2 regions of the Microbacterium oxydans genome follow, and region 2 is predicted to be linked to the other one. Evidence: predicted binding sites of a transcription regulator. Region 2 holds the regulator's gene; the other holds the start of a gene.
What was found. The regulator LexA, encoded in region 2, represses DNA repair genes until DNA is damaged. The targets are predictions, from matches to a motif close to TCGAACANNTGTTCGA.

Region 1: a site for LexA is predicted at 3,185-3,200, ahead of MME74_RS12325 (HNH endonuclease signature motif containing protein). Genes of this name have one in related genera too.

The regions. Positions count from the first base shown of each region.
Region 1 is NZ_CP092891.1:2,552,448-2,558,009, forward strand. It holds gene MME74_RS12310 (dihydrofolate reductase family protein) at 1-300, shown strand, start outside; gene MME74_RS12315 (ABC-F family ATP-binding cassette domain-containing protein) at 281-2,104, opposite strand; gene MME74_RS12320 (spermidine synthase) at 2,177-3,118, shown strand; gene MME74_RS12325 (HNH endonuclease signature motif containing protein) at 3,230-4,603, shown strand; gene MME74_RS12330 (AAA family ATPase) at 4,720-5,280, shown strand; gene MME74_RS12335 (sugar-binding protein) at 5,363-5,562, opposite strand, start outside.
Region 2 is NZ_CP092891.1:2,428,765-2,434,326, reverse strand. It holds gene ftsX (permease-like cell division protein FtsX) at 1-768, shown strand, start outside; gene smpB (SsrA-binding protein SmpB) at 832-1,308, shown strand; gene MME74_RS11705 (S9 family peptidase) at 1,318-3,198, opposite strand; gene lexA (transcriptional repressor LexA) at 3,300-3,986, opposite strand; gene MME74_RS11695 (LysM peptidoglycan-binding domain-containing protein) at 4,275-4,643, shown strand; gene MME74_RS11690 (histidinol-phosphate transaminase) at 4,690-5,562, shown strand, end outside.

The DNA.
Region 1 (5,562 bases), 120 kb from region 2:
CAGGGGGGAACCACGTTCCACTTCGTGAACGACGGCATCGAATCGGCAGTGGAACGCGCGCGGGCAGCCGCGGGCGCGCGCGACGTGCGTATCGCGGGCGGCGCCGCGACGATCGTGCAGTGTCTCGACGCCGGCCTGGTGGACGAGTTCCATGTCGCCGTCTCGCCCGTGCTGTTCGGCAGCGGCATCCGCCTCTTCGACGGCGTGGATGCGGAACGGGTGGCGCTGGAGCTGAAGAGCGCGGAGCCTTCGCCGAACACCACGCACCTTCGCTATAGGGTCAGCCGATCTCCTCGGTGAGTTCGAACCAGCGCAGCTCCAGCTCCTCGATCTCGGCCTGCTGATCGCTGATCTTCTTCATGCGATCGCCGAGGCCCGCGTAGTCGGACTGGTCGTGATCGGCCAGTGCCGTCTTCGCGGTGTTCACCTGCTGCGTGAGCTTCTGGATGCGCCGTTCGAGGGCCGACACCTCCTTCTGCGCCGTGCGCAGGGCGGCACCGTCGAGTCCCTTGGCGGTCGCCGCCGCGGTCGCCGTCGCCGCGGCCGTCGCGGTCTGCTTCGAACCGGTCGAGGACTGCAGGTGCCGCAGTCGCAGGTACTCGTCGACGCCACCGGGCAGGTGCCGCAGATGACCGTCGAGGATCGCGTACTGCTGATCGGTGACGCGCTCCAGGAAGTACCGGTCGTGGCTGACCACCAGGAGCGTGCCGGACCAGGAGTCGAGCAGGTCTTCGATCGCGGCGAGCATGTCGGTGTCGAGGTCGTTGGTCGGCTCGTCGAGGATCAGCACGTTCGGCTGGTCGAGCAGCACGAGCAGCAGCTGCAACCGTCGCTGCTGACCGCCCGAGAGGTCCTTCACGGGCGTCGAGAGCTGCGCGGAGTCGAACCCGAGCCGTTCGAGCAGCTGTCCCGGCGTGAGATCCTGCGCCTTGGAGCCGGCCCCCATCGTGTACGAGGTGCGCAGTCCGGAGATGATCACGCGCACCGGGTCGTTCCAGTGCTGGGTGAGCTCGTCGAGCCGCTGCGTGAGGGTCTGCACCTTCACGGTGCTGCCGCGCTTGACCCGGCCGACGGTCGGCTCCACGGTGCCGGAGATGAGACCGAGCAGGGTGGACTTGCCGGCGCCGTTCACGCCGAGGATGCCGGTGCGCTCCCCCGGTGCGATGCGCCACTCGATGTCGCGCAGCACGACCTTCTCGCCGCCGTCCGCCGTGGGGTAGGTCACTCCGACGTCGAGCAGGTCGACCACGTCCTTGCCGAGGCGCGAGACGGCGAGCGACTGCAGGGAGACCTTGTCGCGGATCTCGGGCACGTCGGCGATGAGCTCGTTCGCGGCGTCGATGCGGAACTTCGGCTTGGCCGTGCGGGCGGGGGCGCCGCGGCGGAGCCACGCGAGCTCCTTCTTCGCGAGGTTCTGACGCTTCGCCTCGGTCGCGGCCGCCATCCGGTCGCGCTCGACGCGCTGCAGGATGTACGCCGCGTAGCCGCCCTCGAAGGGCTCGACGATGCGGTCGTGCACCTCCCAGGTCTCGGTGCTGATCTCGTCGAGGAACCACCGGTCGTGGGTCACGACCATGAGGGCGCCCGAGTTCGGAGACCAGCGCTTCTTGAGGTGTCCCGCGAGCCAGGTGATGGCCTCGACGTCGAGGTGGTTGGTGGGCTCGTCGAGCGCGATCACGTCCCAGTCGCCGGTGAGCAGCTTCGCGAGCGAGACGCGGCGCCGCTGACCACCGCTGAGGGAGCCGATCTCGGCGTCCCAGGGCAGATCGGTGAGCAGTCCTTCGATGACGTCGCGGATGCGCGCATCGCCCGCCCACTCGTACTCCGGGGTGTCGCCGACGACGGCGGCGCTGATCGTCAGGTCGTCCGGCAGGTTGTCGGCCTGGTCGAGCACGCCGATGCGGGTGCCGCCGCGCACCGTGACGCGTCCGGAGTTCGGCTCCTTGATGCCGGCCAGCATCCCGAGGAGGCTGGACTTGCCGTCGCCGTTGCGGCCGACGATGCCGATGCGATCGCCCTCCTCGATGCCGAGGGTCACGGAGTCGAAGACGACTCTGGTCGGGTATTCGAGGTGCAGGGCTTCAGCCCCGAGAAGATGTGCCATGTTCCCTCCAGGGTAGCCGCGCGCGGTGGGCGCCACGGCCGTCCTCGGCTCCACCCGACCTAAGATCGACTGGTGCCAAGGAATCGCCGGGTGTTCTCGCTCATGCTCGATGACCGCAGGGCGAAGCTGATGCAGTCGAAACGGCGACCCGGTCGCTACGAACTCAGCGTCGACGGGATTCCGCAGTCCGTCGTCTCGATGACGGAGCCCACCGACCTCGAATACGCGTACATCCAGCACATCGCCCGGGCGATGGATGCCGCGGCGGAGCCCGGTGCGCCGCTGTTCACCGTGCATCTGGGCGCCGGAGCCCTCACGCTGGCGCGCTATGTCGAGGCCACGCGCACCGGATCGCCTCAACTCGTCGTCGAGTTCGAACCCGCTCTCTACGAAGCGGTGATCGCCGCGCTGCCGCTGCCCGCCGGCACGGATCTGCGGGTCATCTTCGGCGACGCACGAGCGGTGGCGGACGCGGAACTTCCGGGCGAGGAGCTTCCGGGCGAGGAGCGATCGCCCCTGCCGTCCTCCCCGTCCCCCGCGCTCGGCGCCGCAGCCACCGGTCGCACCGCGGTCGACACCGACTGGGTGGATGCGCGCTTCACCGTCGTCGATCTCTGGGACGCCGCCGTCATCCGGCATCGCGTGGCCAGCCAGGAGTTCTACCGCCGCGTCGCCGCGCGCTCGGCAGCAGACGGCGTCGTGGCGGTGAACCTGCTCGATGGGCATCCGTTCGAGTACTCACGACGGCAGGCGGCCACCCTGAGCACCGTGTTCGATCACCTCGCCGTCGTCCTCGACGCCGAGCCGAACGATGATGAAGGACCCCTCGGCAACGTCGTCATCTTCGCGAGCGACGAGCCGCTGCCCGTCGTGACGACCCCGGAGCTCCTCGGCACACCGCAGCCCCACATGCTCCACGGCGATTCGCTGCGGTCGTGGATCGGCGAGGCGCGCATCATGACCGACGCCGACGGCACCGACTCCCCCGACCCCGACGACCCGATCTGGAACTAGCGCTCAGCTCGCGGGAGCCCTTCCCTCGGATCGGCGGGCCGGTGTCGATCGGATGCCGGAATCCCGGTGAACATAGTTTCGAATGTCGGTGGTCCGTGATGGACTGAAGTCATGACAGCACTGCTCGACGCGACGGATTCCCAGATGGCGATGCTCGCCGATCTGGTGGCGTCGCTCGAGGCGGCGAAATCGACGTTGAGCAGCATGCAGGCGGCCCGCGACGGCATGCTCGCGATGGCCGGGCGCCTCGCGGTCGACATCGCTCGTGAGGCCGCGCATCCTGACCATGGCGACATGGCGATCCGCACGGTCGCCGCCGAGATCGGTGCGGCGCAGCATGTGAGCGACCGCACGATCGAGCGGAGGATGGCCGAGGCTTCCTGGCTGGTCGAGCGGTTCCCGACGGTGTGGGAGGCGCAGGGCGAAGGACGGATCAGCGCGGCGCATTCGCGGGTGATCGTCGACGCGGGAGCGCATCTCGACGATGCCGAGGATCGCGCCGCGTATGCCGCGGAAGTGGTGGAGCTCGCCGCGACGGAGTCTCCGAATCGTCTGCGCCGGATCGCACGGCGGCTTGCCGAACGGTTCCAGGAACGCAGCATCACCGAGCGGCATCTCGATGCGCGCGCCCAGCGGCGGGTGTGGGTGAAAGACCTCGACGACGGGATGGCCGAGCTCGGAGCGCGGGGACCCGCCGTCCTCCTGCACGGGATGCTCGACCGTCTGTCGCAGATGGCGCATGCGGTGAAGGAGGAGAACGGCAGGGCGGCGAAGCATGCCGGCGCCGATCCCGGTGCCGATCCCGGTGCTGATCCCCGCGCCGCTGCCGGCACCGCTGCTGGCACCGCACAGCCTCCCGTGGATGAGCGGACGATCGACCAGCTGCGCGCCGACCTGCTCGCCGATCTCGTGCTCACCGGAACCCCTGTGGGGCATGACACGACGGACGGACTGCTGAGCGAGATCCGCGCCAGGGTCGAGGTCACGGTGCCGGTGCTCACCCTGATGGACGATGGCTCCTCGCCGACGTCTCCTCCTGCCGAGCTCGACGGCGTGACACCGATCGATACGGCGACCGCTCGGACGCTCGCGGGCTCGGCGACGGGCTGGGAGCGCGTGCTGACGCATCCGATCTCGGGCGGGCTGCTCGCGGTAGACCGCTACCGTCCGGGTGAGCAGCTACGACGGCACCTCCGCGCGCGAGACCAGCGCTGCCGGTTCCCCGGATGCGGGATCGCGGCGCGGAAGTGCGACCTCGACCACAATCATGCGGCATCGGCAGGCGGTGCCACCGCGGATGGGAACCTCTCCGCGTTCTGTCGACGACATCACATGCTCAAGCACCACTCCCCCTGGCACGTCGAACAGCGCCCGGGCGGCGTGCTGGCGTGGACGAGTCCGACGGGTCGCGCGTACATCGACCGCCCGCCACCGCAGCACACGGTGACCTTCACGAGCGCCGACGAGATGCCCGTTCCGTTCTGAGCAGCGCCTGGAGTCGGCGCATCATCCGGGTTCCGGAATCACCGGCAGACGGCGAATAGGGTGTGAGCCGGGGGGATTCGATGGACCACGACCACACAGCAGAGGCCGGAGCTCCGGTGAGGACGGAAGGCGGCTGCTGCATCTTCGTCAACGGCCTCCCCGGATCCGGCAAGTCCACCTACGCACGGAAGTTCGTCAACGCCCGGCGCGGATGGCTCAACCTCGACGTCGATCTGTTGCGCGGACTCCTGGGTACGGCCTCGGTGGACTTCGTTCAGGCCGGTGCCGAGGTCCAGCCGCTCGCCCTGGCCGTCCTCAGGGAGCAGATCGCCTCCGGAGGCAACGTGATCTTCCCACAGCTCTTCTTCATCCCCGCGGAGGCCTCCGCGTTCGAGGACGCGGTCCTGGCGAGCGGCGGAAGGATACGACGCACGCTGCTCCGCGAGGATGTCGACGAGTGCTGGCGCCGCGTCGAGGCGCGGGCACGACAGGCTCCCACCGACTCCGTGGAGCGCGGGATCCTCGCCCTGCTCACGGACGCCGGCGGCGTCGCCGAGCTGGAGCGGATGGAGCGGCAGCTGTCCGCGTGGTCGGACCTCGCCGATCCACTCGTCCTCATCACCGCGGCGACGCCCCACGAAGAGCTCGCGGCGCTCGCGACCACCCCTCATCCCTGACACGACGAACCGCCCGGACCCGAAGGCCCGGACGGTTCGTGTGTCCGCGTGGACGGTGTCCGCGTGGACGGTGTCGTGAGACTTACTGGTACGACTTCACGATCTCGAGGAGGCTCGGGACGTTGGCGTAAGCCTCGGCCGCGTTCTCCTTCGTGACGATGATCGGGTCGAGCAGGTAGGCCGGAACGACCTTCACGCCGTTGTCGTACTGCTCGGTGTCGTTGACGTCGACCTTCTCGCCCTTCTGGAGCTGGCCGACCATCTTGATGGACTGCTCGACGA
Region 2 (5,562 bases):
GGCTACTGGGCCGAGCGTGCCCAGGTGGCGGTGTACATGTGCTCGGCCGTCTCGGAATCCGACACCTGTGTCGACGGCGCGGCGAGCGAGGAGCAGGTCGCCGCCGTCCGCGCTCAGCTGGAGGGGGACGCCCTGGCGCCTCTCATCAGCTCGATCACGTTCGACACCAAGGAGGAGACCTACGCCAAGCTCGTCGAACAGCTCGGTGAGGACCAGGCGAGCGTGCTCACGCCCGACCAGGCGTTCGAGGTCTTCTTCGTCACGATGAAGGACCCCGGTCAGTCGCAGGTGCTCGCCGAGGCGTTCAGCGGCCAGGCCGGCGTCGAGCAGGTCAAGGACCAGCTGCAATACCTCGAACCTCTCTTCTCCGCTCTGACGGTCGCGACCTACATCGCGGTCGGCATCGCCGTCCTGATGCTCATCGCCGCGACCCTGCTCATCGGCACGACCATCCGATTGTCGGCATACGCGCGCCGCAAGGAGATCGGCATCATGCGCCTGGTCGGCGCCTCGAACCGCTTCATCCAGACCCCCTTCGTCCTCGAGGGCGTGTTCGCCGCGTTCCTCGGGTCGGCGTTCGCCAGCGCCGCGGTCGTCGCGGGCGTGCACTTCGGCGTGAACGGGTACCTGCGAGGACGGGTGCCGTTCATCACGACCTGGGTGACGATGCAGGACGCCGCCCTGGTGGTGCCGGTCCTGATCGGCATCGGCATCGTGCTCGCCGCGCTCTCCGCCGGCTTCGCGATCCGACGCTGGCTCCGTACCTGATAGCCTGAAAGGCTGCTCGGTCGGAACGATCGATCGAGCTCATCACGGCAACAGGAGAGCATCATGCCCAGGGAACGCGGAGAGAAGGTCGTCGCGACCAATCGTCGCGCACGTCACGACTACACGATCGAGAAGTCGTACGAAGCGGGGATGGTGCTCACCGGCACCGAGGTCAAGTCACTGCGCCAGGGGCGCGCCAACCTCAGCGACGGATACGCCTTCGTCAAGGGCAACGAGGTCTTCCTCGACTCGGTGCACATCCCGGAGTACTCGCAGGGGCACTGGACGAACCACTCGGCCAAGCGCATCCGCAAGCTGCTGCTGCACCGCGAGGAGATCGCCAAGATCGCGCACGCCGTGTCGGCGGGCGGATACACGCTCATCCCGCTGAAGCTGTACTTCTCCGATGGTCGCGCCAAGGTCGAGATCGCTCTGGCGAAGGGCAAGCGCGAGTACGACAAGCGGCAGACCCTGCGCGAGCGTCAGGACACCCGCGAGGCCGACCGCGCCATGCGTCTGCGCAACCGCGTGGGGGAGTAGTCCCGGTCGTCACAGCCGCGGTTCGAAGCCGAACGCGCGACCGAGGAACGTCAGCTCGCGCTCCAGCGCATCGACGATCGACTCGGCGCTGCGGAATCCGTGTCCCTCCGTCGGATACAGCACGTACTCGTGATCGATGCCGCGCGCCGCGAGTGCATCGCGGATCGCCTCGGACTGCGACGGCGGCACCACCCGGTCCTCGCCGCCTTGCAGCAGCAGCACGGGGACGTCGATGCGATCGGCATGCGTCAGCGGTGAGCGCTCGATGTACACGTGCTCGTACTCGGGGAGCGGTCCGACCAGGCCGTCGAGGTAGGACGCCTCGAAGTCGTGCGTCTCGGCGGCCAGCATCCGCAGGTCGGCGACGCCGTAGCGACTGATCCCGGCGGCGAAGGTCCCTCCGCGGACCAGCGCGGACAGCACGGTCCATCCGCCGGCCGATCCGCCGCGGATCGCGATGCGGGCGGGATCCGCGAGCCCGGCGTCGGCGAGGCCGCGGGCGGCGGCGATCACGTCGTCGACGTCGACGACGCCCCACTGCCCGTCCAGGCGCTCACGGTAGGCGCGGCCGTATCCGGTCGACCCGCCGTAGTTCACGTCGAGCACGCCGATGCCGCGGCTCGTGTAGAAGGCGACCGCCGCAGAGGTCGCGCCCGTGACGTGGGCCGTCGGCCCCCCGTGCACGAGCACGACGTAGGGCGGGAGCTCGTCTTCGGGCGCCGTCGCCTCCGGATGGGCCGGGGGATATGCGAAGGCGTGCACGGCACCGTGCGGACCGTCGACCTCGATCGACAGGGCAGGGGGCATCCACTGCGGACCGACGGGCTCGCCGCCGCGCACCGCGAAGACCTCTCCGGAGTCGGTGTCGACGCACCAGAGTCCCGGTGCGACGCGGGAGCCGTTCCCGGAGAGGAGCACGCGCGTCCCGTCCACATCGTCCACGCTCACGTGTCCATCGGCGGGGAGGTCGACCAGCGCCGTGCCGCCGTTGTCGTCGAGGACCACGACCTCGTCGCGGCCGTTCGTGCGGACGGCGACGATGCGTCCGTCGTCGAGGGGACGGAACCAGCGGTTGCCGAGCACCCAGAGGCCGTAGCCGGTGTCGGCGTCCGCCGGCGCGTCGGCGGGGGCGAGCGGCTGCGGAGCGCCGGAGGGCTCGACGCCGTCGACCGTCACGCGGTACAGCTCCCAGCGGTCGTAGGGTGCGTCGGCGAAGAGCAGCTCCGTGTCGCTCGTCCACTCGGGCTGCAGCGCCGTCCGCGACGGGACCGTGTGCGGGTGCCCGCCATCGACCTCGGCGATCTGCACGCGGGCGTCTTCCCACGGCATCCGTCCGCGCTCCCACGCCACCCAGGCGGCGCGGGTCCCGTCGGGGGAGAGTGCGGGGTGGGCGAAGAACCCGTCTCCCTGCGCGATCACTCGCACAGCCGTCGGGTCTTCGGAGGCGGAGCCGTCGATCGGGATCTCGACGATCGCGCGCGTGTGCGGGGTCGTCGACAGGTCTTCGCGCACCGCCAGCAGACGGCCGTCCTGCACGCGCAGACCACCGTGAGAGGGCCCGGGCGGTGTGAGGGGCACGGGAACGTCGCCGGAGGCCAGGCGATGCACGCGCTGGTCGCCCGCGTCGACGAAGTACAGCGTGCCGTCGGCATCGGCCGTCCAGGCGCCGCCGCCGTACTCGTGCACCCGGGAGCGCGCACTCCAGGGGGCGGGGAGGATCTCGGCGCCGGAGGAGCTCCGCACGGTCACGCGCCCCTTCTCGGCCGGGACCGACTCGCCCCACCAGATCTCCGCGCCGACGAAGCGCGCACCGTCGATGCGGGGGGAGGAAGCCGCGACGGACGCGGCGGAGAAGGGCGAGGACCAGGAACCGTACGGGGACGACGACATGCTTCGAGCCTATGGGCCGACGGCACGCGGCGTCACACTCGTGCCCGGGACGACGAAGGCCCTCCCGGAGCTCCGGGAGGGCCTTCGTCGTTCCTGACGGGTCAGACCGCGCGGAGCACCGCCACGATCTTGCCGAGCACCACGGCCTCATCGCCGAGGATGGGCTCGAAGGCCGAGTTGCGGGGGAGGAGCCAGGTGTGCCCGTCGCGGCGACGCAGCACCTTGACCGTGGCCTCGCCGTCGAGCATCGCGGCGACGATCTCACCGTTCTCGGCGTTGCTCTGCGAGCGGACGACGACCCAGTCCCCGTCGCAGATGGCGGCGTCGATCATCGACTCGCCGGAGACCTTGAGCATGAACAGGTCGCCCTTGCCCACGAGCTGCCGCGGGAGGGGGAAGATCTCCTCGACCTGCTGATCCGCGGTGATCGGCACTCCGGCCGCGATCCGCCCGACCAGGGGCACGAGCGCGGCGTCGCCGACCGGGGTCGCGACGTCAGCGGGGTTCTCTGTGCTGGTGCCGGGCAGGTCGATGAGCACTTCCATCGCCCTGGTCTTGCCGGGGTCGCGCCGCAGGTAGCCGCTGAGCTCGAGCTGGCCGAGCTGGTGGGTCACGCTGGAGAGCGACTTGAGGCCGACGGCATCGCCAATCTCGCGCATGCTCGGCGGGTAGCCGTGGTTCGCGATCGAGCTCTGGATGACCTCGAGGATCGCCATCTGCTTGGGGCTCAGGCTCTTGCGCCGGCGCGTCCGCGGTGCCTCCGACTCGGGGGCAGAGTTCTCGCTCATGGTGCTCCTTAAGTGCGTGATCCGACGTCCCTCTTCGAATGTCGGAGGCCCGTGGTGGGGTGTTCTTATCGAAACCGTATCCGAGAATCGACCGGATCTGGAAGATCTGTTCGAGCGTGTCGGCCGATTTTCGGAGGTGGTTTCGAAGAATACTTGACAGATATTCGAACTCGAAGATATCTTCGGTACGTAGCTTCGCATTCACGGCTCCCGGCCGAGACGCGAATGCGAACGCTACGCCAACTTCCCCGGGGCTTCCCCGCTTCGGGACAGGCTAAGGAGCACGACATGAGCAGCATCAGCTTCAGCACCGCAGCAGTCATCCCGGCGTCGGCCCGTCCGACCACGCGTCTCCGGCTGACGATGCGAGGTCGGGCCGTGCTGCTGGCGTTCGCCTCCGTGCCCCTCGCCGTTGGTATCGCCTTCGCCGCCCTCAGCGGGGGCAGCGCGATCGCCTCCGGGTCGGACGCGCCGGCGGCGAGCATCGAGACCGTGACGGTCATGCCGGGGGACACGCTGTGGTCGATCGCGACCTCGGTCGCTCCCGACGCCGACCCGCGCGACGTCATCGGCGACATCAGCCGGATGAACCTGCTGCGCGGCGGCGGTCTCCAGATCGGTCAGGAGCTCGCGATCCCGGCTCAGTACGGGAACTGAGCCGCCCGCGGCAACTTTGCGTCATCCGCTCGACGAGCGGCTTAACATGGGAAGGGTGACCCTCTCCCTCAATGATCTGCCGTTGCGTGACGATCTTCGTGGACTGACTCCGTACGGAGCACCGCAGGCGCCGCTCCCGATCGCGCTCAACGTGAACGAGAACACGCATCCGATTCCGGATGCCGTCGCGAGCGACATCCTCGACGACATCGCCGTCGCGATCCACGAGGTCAACCGCTACCCGGACCGGGAGTTCACCGCGCTGCGCGAGGCGTTCGCCGACTACCTGGGCCACGGCGTCTCCGCCGAGCAGATCTGGGCGGGCAACGGCTCCAACGAGGTCCTCCAGCACATCCTGCAGGCCTTCGGGGGTCCCGGCCGAACCGCCTTCGGCTTCGCGCCCACGTACTCGATGTACCCGCTGATCGCGCAGGGGACCGGTGCCCGCTGGATCGCGGGCACCCGGCAGCCCGACTACACGATCACCCCGGAGGAAGCGGCGGAGCAGGTCCGCGCCGCCGACCCCGACGTGGTCATCCTCTGCTCGCCCAACAATCCGACGGGCACGCCGCTCGGCCTCGACGTCATCGAGGCCGTCTACGAGGCTGCTCGCGGCATCGTGATCGTCGACGAGGCCTACCAGGAGTTCGCTCCGCACGACGCGGTCTCTGCTCTGACCCTGCTCGAGGGCCGCCCCCGCCTCGCGGTGTCCCGCACCATGAGCAAGGCGTTCGCCTTCGCCGGAGCCAGGGTCGGCTACCTCGCGGCCGACCCGGCCTTCATCGACGCGCTGCGTCTGGTGCGCCTGCCGTATCACCTGAGCGCGCTCACGCAGGCGGCTGCCGTGGCGGCGCTGCGCAACGCCGACGTGATGCTCGGGATGGTCGAGGAGATCATCGAGCAGCGCGATCGGATCACG